2 regions of the Paenibacillus sp. FSL W8-1187 genome follow, and region 1 is predicted to be linked to the other one. Evidence: predicted binding sites of a transcription regulator. Region 1 holds the regulator's gene; the other holds the start of a gene.

Region 1 (8,220 bases):
CCCGCGCGGCATCCTCAAGCGCGCGCTCAAGGAAGCCGAGGAGATGGGCTTCACGGCGATGAACGTCGGTCCGGAGCCGGAATTCTTCCTGTTCAAGACGAACGAAAAAGGCGAGCCGACAACCGAGCTCAACGACCAGGGCGGCTACTTCGACCTGGCGCCGATGGATCTCGGCGAGAACTGCCGCCGCGAGATCGTGCTGACGCTCGAGGAGATGGGCTTCGAGATCGAGGCTTCCCACCACGAGGTGGCTCCGGGACAGCATGAGATCGACTTCAAGTACGCCGACGCGATCAAGGCGGCGGACCAGATCCAGACGTTCAAGCTTGTCGTCAAGACGGTCGCCCGCCAGCACGGCCTGCATGCGACGTTCATGCCCAAGCCGCTGTTCGGCGTGAACGGCTCCGGCATGCACTGCCACCAGTCGCTGTTCCGCGGCAGCGAGAACGCGTTTTATGACGAGAGCGACGCGCTCGGCCTGAGCGCGACGGCGCGCCAGTACATGGCCGGAGTGCTGCGCCATGCGCGCGCGATGGCCGCCATCACCAACCCGACGGTCAACAGCTACAAGCGGCTCGTGCCGGGCTACGAAGCTCCGTGCTACGTCGCTTGGTCGGCGAGCAACCGCAGCCCGATGATCCGCATCCCGGCGTCCCGCGGCCTCAGCACGCGCGTCGAGGTGCGCAATCCGGATCCGGCGGCCAACCCGTACCTGGCGCTGGCGGTCATGCTGAAGGCCGGCCTGGACGGCATCAAGAACAAGTATCCGCTGCCGGCTCCGACCGATCGCAACATCTACGTCATGACCGACGAGGAGCGCCTGGATGAAGGCATCCCGAGCCTGCCGGAAGACCTGCGCGAGGCGCTCACGGAGCTGCTCCGCAGCGAGATCGTCACCGAGGCGCTCGGCGACCATGCGCTGGCCCACTTCTACGAGCTCAAAGAGATCGAATGGGACATGTACAAGACGCAAGTGCATGAGTGGGAGCGCGATCAGTACCTGACGCTGTATTGATGAGGGCTTAGCAAGATGAAGATCATCATCGACGATTTGAACGGCCCCGAGATCCAGGCGCTGATCGCCGAGCATCTGCGCGACATGGCGGACAGCTCTCCGCCGGAGAGCGTCCATGCGCTCGATCTGAGCGGCTTGAAAAAGCCGGAGGTCACCTTTTGGAGCGTGTGGGAGGACGGCGAGCTGCTCGGCTGCGGAGCGCTCAAGCAGCTCGATGCCCGTCACGGAGAGCTGAAGTCGATGCGGACGGCATCCCGTCATCTGCGCAAGGGCGTGGCGCGGGCGCTCGTGGAGCATATCATCGGCGAAGCGCGCCGCCGCGGCTACGAGCGGCTCAGCCTGGAGACCGGCTCGATGGAGTCTTTCTTCCCGGCCCAGAGGCTTTATGCTTCGTTCGGATTCGTCGAATGCGGTCCGTTCGCGAGCTATGTACTGGACCCGAACAGCCTGTTCATGACCAAGGAGCTGGCGTAGGCGGACTCGGCTGCGCGCTTGCGTCAGCCAGCCGCGATGCTTGAAGCAAGCGGTTCAGCATGATAAAAAAGAGCGTTGTCCCTTTTGCGGACAACGCTCTTTTTTGGCTTTGCTCAAGGAGCGGAAGGCTCGCCGTCCTCATAGACGACCTCCAGCGCCATGTTTTCGTCATAATTGCCGAAGCCTTTGCCGAACAGCGTCATGCCTCCGCGATGGACGGCATCCTCTTCGACGGACAGACGCAGCGTCCATTCGCGGCGGCGCAGCTCGATATCCTGCAGCCGCACCTCGGACAGCTTGAGTCCGTCCATGAACGTCCCGTCGCCGGTGACGCGCAGCTGCTTGAGCAAGCCGTATTGATTCGTGAACGGCGACCACCATTCGGGCGTGAACTTGCCGGGCCGATCGCCGTAATCGCCGGGGCTTGTCCAGGTGCACAGCTTGACGCCGTTCAGCGTGAAGGTGATGTCCGAAGGGAAGTGGTTGTTCGTCGAGGGCGCCTCCGAAGCGACCTCGAGCGTCAGCGTGAGCTCAAGCGGCCTTTGGCTGGACAGCAGATAGTTCGGCGCTTTGTATTCGACAAAGCCCTTGCCGCCGAACCAGAGGATCGCGGCGGAGATGCGGCCCGGCTCCCAGAAGTAGCGCGGATCGTCGAAGCTGCCGATGACGCTTTCCGTCGTGGCGAGGCCGCATGTCGGCTCGATGCGGAAGTCCGAGTAATGTCCGACCGGCAGCTCGATCCGGTGGCTCTTGCGGCGGACGGGAGGCAGGTCGTCGGCAAACCGGACCTGCAAGGAGCGGGCGGCAGGCTGGCATATTTTCTGCACGCCGCTTTTGCCTGGAACGAGCTCGTAACGGAGCAGTCCCGCTTCGGCAAGCTTGCGCACATGCATCGTCATGATGGCGCTGGACAGGCTGCAGGCGGCCGCCAGCTCCTTGACGTTCATCGGCTTGTCCTGAAGCAGCCGCAGGATGCGCAGCCGGACCGGACTGGCCAGCGCCTCGTAGACAGGCAAGGAAGCCTCGGTCAGGTCAAGCGAGAGATCTTGTTCCATGGAATCGAATCCTTTTCAAGTCATTTTGTCTTCATCGTAAGGAAGCGGCGGATGAAATACAAGCAAGGCCTTGCCGCTGTGCAAAACACGTTGACGGATGGAAAGACGTTCCGTATACTATTCGCGTAGCTATTACTAGATTAATAATAACATTAATTAAAGGAGCGTCAACCATGACCGCAAAAGGCATTTTGAATCTGGACATCCAAAAAGGCAAGATCGACCGAAATGTATACGGGCATTTTTCGGAGCATCTGGGCCGCTGCATCTACGAGGGCCTCTGGGTCGGCGAGGACTCGCCCATTCCGAATACGAACGGCATCCGCAACGATGTCGTGGAAGCGCTTAAACAGATCCGGGTTCCGGTGCTGCGCTGGCCGGGAGGCTGCTTCGCGGACGAGTACCATTGGAAGGACGGCATCGGCTCGCGCGAGAAGCGCAAGCGCATGATCAACACGCATTGGGGCGGCGTTGTCGAGAACAACCATTTCGGGACGCATGAATTCATGGAGCTGTGCCGGCAGATCGGCTGCGAGCCTTACATCAACGGCAACGTCGGCAGCGGCACGGTGCAGGAGATGGCCGAATGGGTGGAGTACCTGACCTTCGAGGGCGTCTCCCCGATGGCGGAGCTGCGCGCGGAAAACGGCCGCGAGGAGCCGTGGAAGGTGGCGTACTTCGGCGTCGGCAACGAGAACTGGGGCTGCGGAGGCAACATGCGGCCGGAGTATTATGCCGATCTGTACCGCCGCTACCAGACCTATGTCCGCAACTACGGCGGCAACCGGATCGAGCGCATCGCTTGCGGCGCGAATTCCGACGACTATCGCTGGACCGAGGTGCTCATGCGCGAGGCGGGACGATTCATGGACGCGCTGACGCTTCATTACTACACGCTGCCGCGCGACAGCTGGCAGGACAAGGGCGACGCGACCGGCTTCGACGAGGCGGAGTGGTTCTCCACGCTCCGGAAGTCGCTCCGCATGGACGAGCTGATCACGCGCCACAGCGCGATCATGGATCAATATGATCCGGATGCCCGAGTGGCGCTCATCGTCGACGAATGGGGAACCTGGTACAACGTCGAGCCGGGCACGAACCCGGGCTTCCTGTATCAGCAGAACACGATCCGCGACGCGCTGGTCGCATCGCTGACGTTCCATATTTTCCACGAGCATAATCGCCGCGTGCGGATGGCGAACATCGCGCAGACGGTCAACGTGCTGCAGGCGGTCGTACTGACGGAGGGAGACAAGGCGCTGCTGACGCCGACTTATCATGTGTTCGACATGTACAAGGTTCATCAGGATGCCGAGCGGCTGGATCTGCAGCTGACGAGCGGCAGCTATCGCTTCGGCGAGGAAGAGATTCCGGCGGTCAGCGGAACGGCGACCCGCGACCAGGAAGGGAACGTCCACATCAGCCTCTGCCATCTCGATCCTCATGCTTCGGCAGAGACGACGCTGTCTCTGCGCGGCCTGCAGGATGGCGGCAGCTGGTCGGGCCTCGTGCTCGCCGGAGACAGCATCGACGCGCACAACACGTTCGAGCATCCGGAGCGCTTGCGTCCGGAGGCGTTCGACGGCTTCAAGCGGCAGGGCGAGGAGCTGGTCGTGACGCTGCCGCCGATGTCGGTCGTGACGCTGAAGCTGAGCGCGCCGGCCCAAGCCTGACGCAGCATGGCCGATACCGACTGCAAGGGCTGCCGGGAAGGCTACCGGGTGACCGAGGCGCAGATGCAGAGGCTGCTTGCGACGTCGGCATTCGCCCCGGACAAGCGGGTCGAGGCGGCGACCTATGAGCGCCGCCTCGAGGCCTGCCGATCGTGCGCGAAGCTGGAGGATGGAGTCACTTGCCGGGCCTGCGGCTGCATCATGCCCGTTGTCGCCTGGCTGCGAGCGCGCGAATGTCCTTTGCCGGGGCAGCGGCGCTGGGCGAGCGAGCCATAGCGGCGACGGGCAGTTAGACGGGAGGAACGGCTCCGGCAGCTTGGACCGGGCGATCGGGCAGGATCGCCGGTTCGGCTGCGGAGCCGTTTTTTTTGCTGCCGTCCTTCCGGTCTATCGCTCTCGACGTCCGCATATGCTGAGTCCGAGAGAATCGGCAACGGAAGGGAGTGACATGCATGAGCTCGTCCCGCAGGCGGGTCCCGCCCGGACCGCTGCCGCCATCGGCGCTATCCCGAACGGCCGGCGTCATGCTGCCGCTGTACCGGGAGTTCCTGCGCAGCAGGAAGTTCGCCGAACGCTGGTGCGAAGCGGTGCGCGAGGCGGATCTCGACACGCTGCTGAAGCTGCTCGGCCGGTTCGTGCCGCGCCGGGACATCCAATCGTTCAGCACGAACGGCATCGGCTTTTTCGCGGATGTGCGGGTCGCGGAGCCGTTCGGGCATTATACCAACGCGACGACGATCGTGCCCGGCATGGCGCAGTTCACCTTTCAGCCGGAAGCGCTGCGGCTCATCAGCCGTGCGATCCTGCCGCTTTATCGGAGGCTGTCGTCGAATCCGGCCTATGCGCGGCTGGTCGCGCTGGCGGTCAGCCGCAGCGACGAGGGGAGGCTGAAGCGCCTCGTGCTGCCTTATGCCCGAAGCCGCTATCTTGCCGGCATCCATATCGAGAGCGCGGGCTTTTATATGAGCTTCAAGCTGCCGGGAAGCCGCCTCGTCTATGTGAATGAATTTTTCCAGGAGAAGCTTCGTTGAACGCCGCCTCGGCATCGCGAAAAACGAGAACCTTTGACAAAAAAGCGCGCACTCTGTCGGAGTGCGCGCTTCGTTGAATAAGGGCGGAAGCGGCTGGGTAATGAAGGAAACTCGGCGCCGTCAGGCCTCTCGGGACGAGCGGCCGGAAAAGGGCGGACAAGCTCAGTGGATGTCGCGGAACAATCCGATCACCTTGCCGAGGATGCTGACATTTTTGAGCCGGATCGGCTCCATCGAGGCATTTTCGGGCTGCAGGCGGATGTGGTCCTTCTCTTTGTAGAAGGTCTTGACGGTGGCCTCGTCATCCTCCGTCATCGCGACGACGATGTCGCCGTTGGTCGCGGAGGACTGCTGGCGGACGATGACGTAATCGCCGCTATGTATGCCGGCCTCGATCATGCTGTCGCCGATGACGCTGAGCATGAACACGTCATGGTCGCCGACGAAATGGGCCGGGAGGGGGAAGTACTCCTCGATGTTCTCCGTAGCGGTGATCGGCATGCCGGCCGTGACCTTGCCGACGACCGGAATCTTGCTGACCGCGGTCGGGAAGGGCAGCTCCGTCGGGGAATCGCCGTCAAGGATCTCGATCGCGCGCGGCTTGGTCGGGTCGCGGCGGATCAGGCCTTTCTTCTCCAGGCGGTCGAGATGGCCGTGGACGGTCGAGCTGGATGCCAGCCCTACCGCTTCGCCGATCTCGCGGACCGAAGGCGGGTATCCCTTGTCGCGGACTTCGTTTTTGATGAAGTCGAGAATCGCCTGCTGGCGGTTGGACACTTTAGACATCGCACTCACTCCAAGAATAGGTATAGTAGACCATACGCGTTTTCAAAAGTATACCACAGAACCCGAGTTCGTACAAACATAAGTTCGAGAAACAGCTGTTCGCCCGATCGATCGCAGGGAAGGGAACAAATGTTCCAAAATGCCGTTGACGGAAACAAGCGTTCGTGCTAATCTGAAGCCAGAACAAATGTTTGGGGAGTGGATTTCATGTTGACATTATCGGGATACAGCAGTCCAAGACAAGCCGCATCTTCGCCGTACGACGGCGGGCTCTCGCCCATGACCTCCGATATGGACCGCGCCGCGAGCCAGCTCCGCCGCGCATCCTCTGCCCGTGCCGGCGCCGGGCCGCGGCGTGCCGCCGCGAGCCGCGAGCGGGCTTCGTTCCGGCCGGCTTCCTCATGGACGGTCCGCCGCCTGCTGCCGTGGACGGTCTCGGCGCTGCTGCTTGTCCTGCTTCTCGTCAGCCTCTGGGGCGTCGGCGGAGCCGAGGGAGCCGAGATCGCTCCGGCTGGACCGGACGAAGGAACCGTAGTCGTGACCGCCGGCGATACGCTCTGGTCGATCGCCTCCGCTCACGCCATCGCCGCCGATACCCGGGAGGGCGTCTATCGCCTTCAGAAGCGCAACGGCCTCGCTTCCCCGTCGATCGAGCCAGGCGACACGCTCATCATTCCGGCCACCCGCTGACCTTCGGCCTATGCTGCGGCCTCCCCCCATAATGAGAGACTCCCCATTCAGCCCTCCGGCCTCCGCCTGAGGGCCGGGCTGCTTTCTTGACATGTCTTCCCTCATCGTTCAAAGTGAGAAGGAAAAGCATTTTTCGGTCGAGGGGGGAGGAATCGGAAGTGGATATCAATGCGCTGATCAACCGGATCAACGAGCTGTCCCGCAAGGATAAGACGATCGGACTCACGCCCGATGAAGTCATAGAGCGCACCCGCCTGCGCAAGGAATACCTGGACAATTTCAAGCGCAATTTCAGGCAGCAGCTGGACAGCATCGAATGGACGGACGGACCGGAGAAGGAGAAGGAGGAATAGCATGGAATACCGTCTTCTTGGCCGCAGCGGCCTCGTCGTCTCGGAGCTGTGCCTCGGGACGATGACGTTCGGCCATACCGCGTCGGAATCCGACAGCGCGCGCATGATCGAGGAATTCCGCGAGCAGGGCGGGAACTTCCTCGATACCGCGAACGTATATGTGCAGGGCCGCTCGGAGGAGATCGTCGGACGCGCGATCAAGCCGTATCGGGACGAGATCGTGCTCGCGACGAAGGTGCGGATGCGCACCGAGCCCCATGTCAACGGCGTCGGCTTGTCCCGCAAGCATATCGTGCAGAACGTAGAGGCAAGCTTGAAGCGGCTCGGCACGGACTATATCGATCTTTATCAGGTGCATGTGTGGGACCGCCTCACTCCGCTCGACGAGACGCTGCGCGCGCTCGACGATCTCGTGGCCGCCGGCAAGGTGCGCTACATCGGCTGCTCCAACTATCTCGCCTGGCAGATGATGAAGGCGCTCTCCATCAGCGATGCGAGGGGCTGGTCGCGCTTCGTAAGCGTGCAGCCTCAATACAGCCTCGCCTGCCGGGACATCGAGCGCGAGCTGGTGTCGCTCAGCCTGGAGGAGAATGTCGGCATCATTCCGTGGGCGCCGCTTGCAGGGGGCTTCCTGACCGGCCGCTACGGCAAGGACAAGCCGACGGAAGGCCGGCTGTCCCGTCCGTCGGGAGAGAGCGCATGGGAGCTGCGGGCGACCGACCGCAACTTCGCCATCCTGGACAAGCTTCAGGAGATCGCCGAGGCGGCGGGGCGGACCCCGGCCCAGACGGCGCTGCGCTGGCTTATCCAGGCGCCCGGCGTCGTCTCGCCGATCTTCGGCGCCAGCACGCTGGAGCAGTTCCGCGACAACATGGGCGCCGCGGGCTGGACGCTGCAGCAGGACGCCTGGGCGGAGCTGGACGAGGCGAGCCGCCTGCCGGACGATTATCCGACGCGCTTCATCCGCAAGTTCGACCGCGGCCTGATCCCGGCCGAATGACGTGCGGGCCGCGCGCGGCCCGCTTCAACGAGTAGAAAAGAATTCTAGATGGAGGTCATCCGATTTGTCACGCTCCTGGGAACGCAAGGTGCGCCGGAATTCGGCGCAGCTCAACAAGAATTTGAAAAAAAGAGGCATCGATC
Region 2 (8,220 bases), 520 kb from region 1:
TCGCGCCAGGCGTCGTGGCGGTCGCCTTGCCAGCGGGCCATCATGCGCAGCGTCGCCAGCGCCGTTTCCGGACGGATCGGCAGCAGCTGCAGCGCCGTGATGAGGCTGTCGCGGCCGAACAGCACGGCGTACCACGGCAAGCCGGCGACCGGGAAGCGGCCGAGCCCCTCGTCGTTCAGCAGCACGCGCAGATCCATCAGCCCCCGCTCGTAGAGCGCGTCGAGCAGCGGACGGTCGCTGCGGACGGAGCAGCTGCCGTCCCTCCAGTCGGCGTACTCCGCCTCCAGCCGAGCCAGCGCCTCGGCCGGCCGCAGCGGCGACGGCTCGACCCCCGCCAGCGAAGGCAGCAGCCGCAGCGACAGCTCGGCGCTCGCTCCCGGAGCGAGCGACACCGGCCGGCGCAGGACGCCGTCCGCGCCGGCGACGGCCGCCGCGGCGTCCCAGACGACGCGCAGCGCCCGGGCGATGCCGTCGGAGCCGTCATAGGCGAAGCGCAGCTCGCCGGGAGCGGCCTGCGGCGGATGCGCGACGCCGAGCTTGCCGCCCATGAAGCCGCGCACGACGAACATGTCGGTGAAGTCGGCCTCGAAGCGGATCGCCAGCTCGAAGTCCAGCGGCTGCGGGCTGAAATTCGTCATCCGCACGGTCTCATACAGCACGTCTCCGTAAATGAAGCGCTCTCGCCGCAGCTCCACCGACTCGCGCCACAAGATCAGCTTGCCGTCCTCCTCCATATGCGGATTCGTCAGCACGACCGTCGCCGCGTAGTTCTGATCCGCCTCCGAGGCGAGCACGATCGGCCTGCGTCCGTTGACGAGCAGCTCCATCCGGCTCAAGAAGCGGGTATCGCTCCGGTACAGGCCGTATCCGGTCAGCTGCTCCTCGCCCGCCGTCTGCTCGGGCGTGACGTCGCCCGCCAGATTCGTCAGGAGGAACAGATCGTTTTCTTTCAGGACCCGGTAGTTCATGTTCATTCTCCTTCGTCGGCCGCATCGCTCGGGATGATGCCGCCCTTCATTTCTAGGAGCGCTCGTACCGCTCCAGCTTTATCCAAAACGTTTCGGATTTGATGGAAACGAAACCGCCTCGCACAGGCGGCATCTCCATTTGAAGCCGTTACTCCTTGCAAGGCGCCGTGCTTTTGCGGACGACCAGCTCGGAATGAAGAACGATCTTGCGGCCGACCTCCCGCTGCTCCAGCATGTCGATCAGCAGCTGCGCCGACTGGTAGCCCATCTCGTAGCGGTCCTGGCGGATCGTCGTGAGCGGCGGCGAGCAATGCGCGGCGATGGCGATGTCGTCGTAGCCGACGATCGACATCTGCTCCGGCGCCTTGCGTCCCATCCGCTCGAGCGCCCGCAGCGCCCCGAGCACCATCAGGTCGCTCGCCGAGAAGACGGCGGTGACGTCCTTACGGTTGTAGCCGATCTCGTACATTGCCTCGAAGCCGCCCTCCTCGCGGAAGCCGCCGTTGTAGACGAGCTGCGGATCGAACGGAATGCCGGCCCCTTCCAGCGCCCGCCGGTATCCCTCCAGCCGATCCCGGCTGACCGCCGCCTCGTCATGCCCGTTGATCATCGCGATGCGCCGGTGCCCCAGCCCGATCAGATGGCCGACCGCCGCAGCCGCTCCCTTCACGTTGTCGGTCGTCACGTGGCCGACCTCGCGGCTTTCCAGCGGGATGTCGATCAGCACGCACGGGAAGTCGGTATCGTGCACGACCTCCTCCAGGTACGGATCATGCAGCCGCAGCCCCGACAGGATCGCGCCGTCTACGTTGCGCTCCTTGCACAGGTCGGCGTAGGACTTGGACTTCTGCTTCTTGGAGCTGGTGCTGAACAGCAGGATGTCGTAGTCCAGCTCCGTCGCCCGGTCGTTGATGCCGCACAGCGTCTCGAATGCGAGCGAGTCCTTCGCGCCCTCGCGGTTGATCTCGGACAGGATGACGCCGATCGTGCGCGTCTTTTTCGTCACCAGGCTGCGGGCTACGGCATTGGGCCGATAGCTCAGCTTCTCCGCGATCGCCTGGATTTTCTGCCTCGTCTTTTCGTTCACGTCGTAATAGCCGTTGAGCGCCCGGGATACGGTCGTGACGGATACGCCTGCCGCCTTCGCGATGTCTTTGATCGTTGTCAAACGTACCCCCCTCATCTTTCCAAAACGTTTCGGAAACCTGTGAGCTCATTATAGGCGGAGATGTAAGCCTTTGCAACCCTTTTTTTCCCCGCCGCAAGCAGCCCCGGTCAAGGGGCTCCCTCCGTCCCTCGCTTTTTCTTGCCGTCATCCTTCATCCGCTCGGCCAGCTCCGCCGCATACCGGGTCAGGCGCCAGCTGATCTCCGAGCGCATCACCTCGCGGGTCATGCCGAAGTGCTCCTCGTAGCCCCGGCAGTAGTAGCGATGATGGACGATCGAGGACGACTGCTCCTCCGCGACGATGCGGATGTTGCGGGCCTTCAGCTCGCGGCGCAGCGCGTACTGGTCCTGCATGATCCGGTTCAGCACGAGCTGGCCGGCGGTGCCGTACAGCCGCCGCAGCATGTTGCCGGAATGCTCGAGCTCGGCGAGGCTCTTCTCGACCATGACGGCCATATGGGGAAGGAGGATGGAGTCGCGGATCATGACGCGCTCCTCCGCCGTCGTCACCTTGGCCTCCGCTCCCGCCTGGCTCCGGTCATACTGCTCCACATGCTCGGTCAGCAGCATCTTGGACTTCCAGCGCTCGTTGCCGTCCAGCTTGCTCATCGGTAATGCCCCCCAATCTGTTCGGCGCGCTCGCGCGCCACTCCCGCTTCCAGCAGCGACGACGCCCGCATGATGGCGTCCGCTCCGAACCGTTCCTTGATGCGGTCGATCGTCTGCTCCTTGCGATAAGCCCGGTCCCGGTCCTCGAACAGCGTCAGCTGCATGACGCCGTCGTCCGTCAGTCCCGAGACGGTCACGCTCAGCCGCCCGACCGGCAGGCCGCTCCAGTGGCGCGCGAACAGCTCGCGCGCCGCCGCGGCGACCTCATGCGTCAGCGACGTCGGCTGCCCCAGCGTCAGCTGGCGGCTGAAGCCGCCCGTCCGCTCGCCGTCGGTCTCCGTCGCGGACACCGCGACGACCGTTCCCATGCAGCCGTGCCTCCGCATGCGCTGGCACACCTCGAGGACGAGCTCGAGCAGCACGACCTCGATATCCGCCCGGCAGCGGTACATCCGCCAGCGCAGCGCCTTGCCGTGGCCGACGGACTTCAGCTGGTGGCGGATGCCGGAGACGACCGGGCTCGGGTCGATGCCGCGCGCCGTCTGCCAGTAGTAGCCGGCCTGGATGTCGCTCTGCCGCCCCATCTCGAGCCGCATGCGCCGCTTGAACTCCGGGAACTCCAGCCGCGCGATGTCGCCGATCGTCGTCAGCCCCATCCGGTTGAAGTGCCGGGTCATCCGCGAGGCGACCATGAACATTTGATGCACCGGCAGCGTCCACAGCGTCGCGTCCAGCGTCTCCGGCCTCAGCTCGAACACGCCCTCCGGACTCTTCTTGGCGTAATTGTCGGCGGCCATCTTGGCCAGAATCTTCGTCGGGCCGATCCCGATCCGGGACTTGATGCCCGTCGACAGCAGGATATGGTTCTGGATGTCGCGCGCCGTCCGCCTCGGCCCGCCGTAGTAGGCCGCGGAGCCCGTGACGTCGAGGAACTGCTCGTCGATGCTGTAGGGCTCGACCTGATCCGTGTACCGTTTGAAAATCTGCGTGATGAACAGCGACACCTCGATGTAGCGCTGCATCCGCGGCCGGATGACGACCAGCTCCGGACAAAGCGTCAGCGCCTCTCCGACCCGCGAGGCCGTCGTCACGCCGCGCGCTTTGGCGAGCGGGCACGCCGCCAGCACGATGCCGCTCCTCCGCGACGGATCGCCGACGGCGACCGGCTGGTCGCGATATTCGGGATGCGCCGCCTTTTCCGCCGAGGCATAGAACGACTGGCAGTCCGCCAGCAGGATCGCTCTCTCCACCGGGCATACCTCCTGCTCTCTAGGGATCGGGCCTGCGAAGAGCCGGCCGCGAGCCCTGTTGCTCGTTGATCGAATATATGTTCGCATTTCGCTCTAAACGTATTATATACCGAATGTATGTTCCCTATGCAAGAGGGAAAATAAGGAAGCGCAAGCAGCCCGCAAGCCTCTGCAGAGGCTTGCGGGCTGAAAGGGCGGCGGGCGAAGAGCGGACGGCGGACGAGAGCGGGAAGCGGGCCGGGCGCTGCGAGCGAAGGCGGACACGGCGAGCGGACGGGCACGGGCCGCGGACGGCGAACGAGAGCGGGAAGCGGGATAGCGAGCCGGGCGCGGGTGAGCGAAGGCGGACAAGGCGAGCGGACAGGCACGGGCCGCGGACGGCGAGCGGCGAGGCGCTATCGGCTCCACGAGGGAGCCGAATGTTCCTTGATTCGACGATCTCCGGCGCTTCGGCTCCACGAGGGAGCCGAAGGTTCCTTGATTCGACGTTATCCGGCGCTTCGGCTCACGGGGGAGCCGAAGGTTCCTTGATTCGACGTTATCCGGCGCTTCGGCTCCATGAGGGAGCTGAATGTTCCTTGATTCGACGTCACCCGGCGCTTCGGCTCCACGAGGGAGCCGAATGTTCCTTGATTCGACGATCACTGGCGCTTCGGCTCGACGAGGGAACCGAATGTTCCTTGATTCGACGTTATCCGGCGCTTCGGCTCCACGAGGGAGCCGAAGGTTCCTTGATTCGACGATCTCCGGCGCTTCGGCTCCACGAGGGAGCCGAAGGTTCCTTGGCTCGCGCCAGCGCTTTGAATAAACGCCCTAACCCGCCGATCATGAATCCTTAGCCGCTTCAACCGCATGCTTCAACAATATAGAACTGGCAATAGGTCCTGTTCTGCCTGGAACCAGCGTTATTGCACTTGGCAGGTCCAAGCAGCCCTCGTAGTCGACATCATGCAAATTTGATGTCCGCGATCACGCCCGCCGGCTCGAAGCCGAGGCGGCGGTAGACGCGGTTGGAGTCGGGATAGGCGCAGTCGGCATAGAGCATCGGCACGAGCCCTTGGCCAGCGATGCGGCCGGCAACGCCGGCGACGAGCGCGCTCCCGTAGCCTCTGCGCCTGCGGTCCGGGGGCGTGTACACGGCGTTGATGCGCCCGTGCCGCGGCGAGGCGCCGCCGTAGCCCGCCATCGCGGACGGCTCGCCGCCGTCTTCCCACAGGTAGAGCTTGGCCGCGCGGATGAGCGTGTCGGCCGTGGCCAGCTGGCCGGCGGCGTCAGCCGGCTCGCCGTACACGTCGCGGACCATGCCGGCGAGGAATTCCGCCGCGAGCCCCCGCTCGTCCGCCCCGAACAGGCGCATCCGTCCGGAGACGCCGGTCGGCGGAAGGAGGGCCGGCGCCGCGTAGGCTTCCATGACCATGCCGACCCGCGTTCCCCTCCCCGTGCGCTCCCCGTGCCGCGCCGCGAAGCTTGGCGCCGCGTCCGGCGAGCCGGATACGCCTGGCAGCAGCTCGTCCGCCAGCGCTTCGTCCAGCTCGCCCAGCAGGCGCTCCCGCTCCGGCGGCTCGAGCTCCGGAGACAGCCAGAGCCAGCCGTTGCGGCCTGGCGACTGGGCGAACACGAGCCGTCCGTCGCCCGAGCGCAGCCGCCTCGATTCCGGCGCCGCGCTGATGGTGTGGATCAGATTGAAAGCCGTCTCTTCCCGCACGAACGCTTTCTGCTCCAGCGTGCCGTCTCCCGGCAGAAACGATTGCAGCATGGCCGATCCCCTCCTTTCATGTCTGGCTCCGGCGGGAGCCAGGCGGGCCGTCAGCCCGATTCGCCGTCTCCGGCCCGCCCGTCCTCCAGGGCGTCGCGGAGCGCGCCAAGCGCCTGCTCCCAGCGCCGCTTCATGAGCTCACGCTCGGCGGGACCGGCCAGCCGCTCCTGATGGAAGCTCACCGCCGTCCGGCCCTCGCCGGAGGGCAGCAAGCGGATCTGCAGCGTCGAAGGCTCGTCCCATTCCGGCAGCCGCCAGCGAAGCCGCAGCTGGCGCCCGGGCTTCACGACGACGAAGCGGCTCTCGATGCCTTCCGAAGAGACAAGCTCGCTTCCCGGCTCCAGCTCCCGAGGCCGCGCGTCTCCGAGCCACAGCGCGAGGCCTGCCTCTGTCCCCGTCAGATGCCGCCAGATGCGCTCGGCGGAAGCGCCGAGCGTGCGGCGCACGCCGATCTGCCAGCCCGCATCCGCCGTAAGGCCGACGGGCCGTCCCTCGGCCTGATCCGCATTCCGATCCATCTCTTCCCCTCCTAAAATCGGACGTTTTTTCCAGCTTACCTCGTTCGCCGGCGGCTGTAAATGCTCGCCTCCGCCGGATCCCCGCTTCCAGCCGGGAAGGATCGGAAGCGCTGCCCGCCGCGCGCCTCGGCCGAAGCGCTGCCCGCGCCTCGACTCCGCTTGCCGGCAGAGCCGGGGGAGCGGCCGATCAGCGCCATGCCGAGCATGACGAGCAAGCCGCCGCTCCACTGCGTCCAGCCGGCATGCTCGCCGAGCACGAGCACCGACAGCAGCAGCGCGCTGAACGGCATCATCCCGGAGCAGGCCGCCGCCGTCGACGCCGGGCAGCGCCGGATGCCGGCGTACCACAGGCCGAACGCCGCCGCCGTCACGACCGGGCCGTACCAGAGAAGCGCCAGCCACTCGGTCGCGCCGAGCGCGGCGAATGCTCCGAGCGGCCGCTCGAAGGCGGCGAGCGGCAGGCTGAGCAGCAGCGCCATGCCGGCGACGAGCGCCGTCTGCAGCGCCGGACGGAGCGGCGCCTCCGCGCCCTCGGCCGGTTGCGCCGCCGCCCCGGACGGCTCGCCCGCGTCCCCGCTGCTACCCGCCCCCGCCTCTGCAGACGGCCGTCCTACGGCCCCGCTCCCGCTCGCCGCCTCTGCAGACGACCGGCCCGCGTCCCCGCTGCTGCCCGCCGCCGCCTCTGCAGACAACCGGCCCGTGTCCCCGCTGCCGCTCGCCTCCGCCGCCCCGGACGGCTCGCCCGTGTCCCCGCTGCCGCTCGCCTCCGCCGCCCCGGACGGCCGTCCTACGGCCCCGCTCCCGCTCGCCTCCGAGCCTCCCGCCGCACGCCCCCCGGCCCGGCCGGCCGCCGTCCAGCGCGACAGCACGCTGAACAGCGCTTCGCTCCCGGCGGCTCCGAGCACCCACAGATTGCCGGCCAGATGCGCCGCCGTCAGCGCGCCTCCGCCGGCCGATGCCGCTCCCTGGATGAGCATGACGCCGAGCACGGTCGCCAGCACGCCGCCCAGTCGCGCCGGACCGCTGCGCTCGCGCAGCAGCAGCCAGGCGATTCCGACGGTCAGCGCGGGCGTCGCGCCGATCATGATGCCCGCCTCCGCGGAACTCGTCCGCTCCAGGCCCAGCTGCAGGCAGACGCGGAACAGCACGATGCCGAACGCCGCCTGTCCGGCCAGCTGCAGCCATTGTCCTCGCGACAGGCGGCGCAGCGAGGCGATCGCGCTGCGTCCGAGCGCGGGCAGCAGGCAGAGCAGCGACAGCAGCAGGCTCGCCGCCGTCAGCGTGAACGGCTGCAGATGCCTGCCGAGCAGCGCCGCCGCGATGACGGAGCTGCCGGCCAGGCTGAACGAGGCGAGCAGCAGCAGCAGGCCTGTTCTCGATGATCGATCCATGCGCTTCCCCTCCTTTTTCTGCCATCTTAGTCCAGAAGCTGGTATGATGAAAGAGCCAGTCGGGCCCGGTATCAGCCGGACCAGTGACAAGAGAATGGAATGGGGGCATGAGGGCGATGTGGGGAATCCGCCTGGACCGGGACGGCGACATGCCGATGAAGCGCCAGCTGTTCGCCGCGCTGCGGGAGCGGATCTGGTCGGGAGCGCTCGCCGCCGGCGAGGAGCTGCCGTCGACGCGGCGGCTCGCGGAGGCGCTCGGCGTCTCGCGCAATACGGTGAACGAGGCGTTCGAGATGCTGCTCGCGGAAGGCTACGCAGTCAGCCGTCAGGGGGCGCCGACGCGGATCGCCGACGGCGTGCGGCTGGACCCTCGGTCCGCGTCAGCGCCGCGTCCGCCCGCCCCTCCGCCCGCGCGGCTGCTGGCGGACTTCCGCACGGGGCAGCCGGACCTGCGGACGTTCCCCCGCTACTTGTGGCAGCAGCTCGCCGCCAAGGCGATGCGCGACATGCCGGAGCCGTGGCTCGGCTATACGGGCCCGCAAGGGCTGCCGCGGCTGCGCG

What was found. Region 1 encodes LexA, which represses DNA repair genes until DNA is damaged. Its sites were predicted from a motif close to CGAACATATGTTCG; they were not measured.
Region 2: the regulator LexA is predicted to act here: its motif matches at 4,065-4,078, upstream of NYE40_RS13995 (DNA polymerase IV).

What each region holds. Positions count from the first base shown of each region.
Region 1 covers NZ_CP150181.1:2,699,954-2,708,173, forward strand. The annotation lists gene glnA (type I glutamate--ammonia ligase) at 1-1,015, shown strand, start outside; gene NYE40_RS11670 (GNAT family N-acetyltransferase) at 1,031-1,489, shown strand; gene NYE40_RS11675 (helix-turn-helix domain-containing protein) at 1,603-2,544, opposite strand; gene NYE40_RS11680 (alpha-N-arabinofuranosidase) at 2,718-4,217, shown strand; gene NYE40_RS11685 (DUF6171 family protein) at 4,281-4,493, shown strand; gene NYE40_RS11690 (hypothetical protein) at 4,670-5,248, shown strand; gene lexA (transcriptional repressor LexA) at 5,411-6,034, opposite strand; gene NYE40_RS11700 (LysM peptidoglycan-binding domain-containing protein) at 6,242-6,724, shown strand; gene NYE40_RS11705 (DUF896 domain-containing protein) at 6,883-7,077, shown strand; gene NYE40_RS11710 (aldo/keto reductase) at 7,079-8,077, shown strand; gene NYE40_RS11715 (hypothetical protein) at 8,142-8,220, shown strand, end outside.
Region 2 covers NZ_CP150181.1:3,220,100-3,228,319, forward strand. The annotation lists gene NYE40_RS13980 (amylo-alpha-1,6-glucosidase) at 1-968, opposite strand, end outside; gene NYE40_RS13985 (LacI family DNA-binding transcriptional regulator) at 1,117-2,136, opposite strand; gene NYE40_RS13990 (hypothetical protein) at 2,244-2,744, opposite strand; gene NYE40_RS13995 (DNA polymerase IV) at 2,741-3,994, opposite strand; gene NYE40_RS14000 (GNAT family N-acetyltransferase) at 4,941-5,750, opposite strand; gene NYE40_RS14005 (SRPBCC domain-containing protein) at 5,801-6,268, opposite strand; gene NYE40_RS14010 (EamA family transporter) at 6,304-7,659, opposite strand; gene NYE40_RS14015 (PLP-dependent aminotransferase family protein) at 7,776-8,220, shown strand, end outside.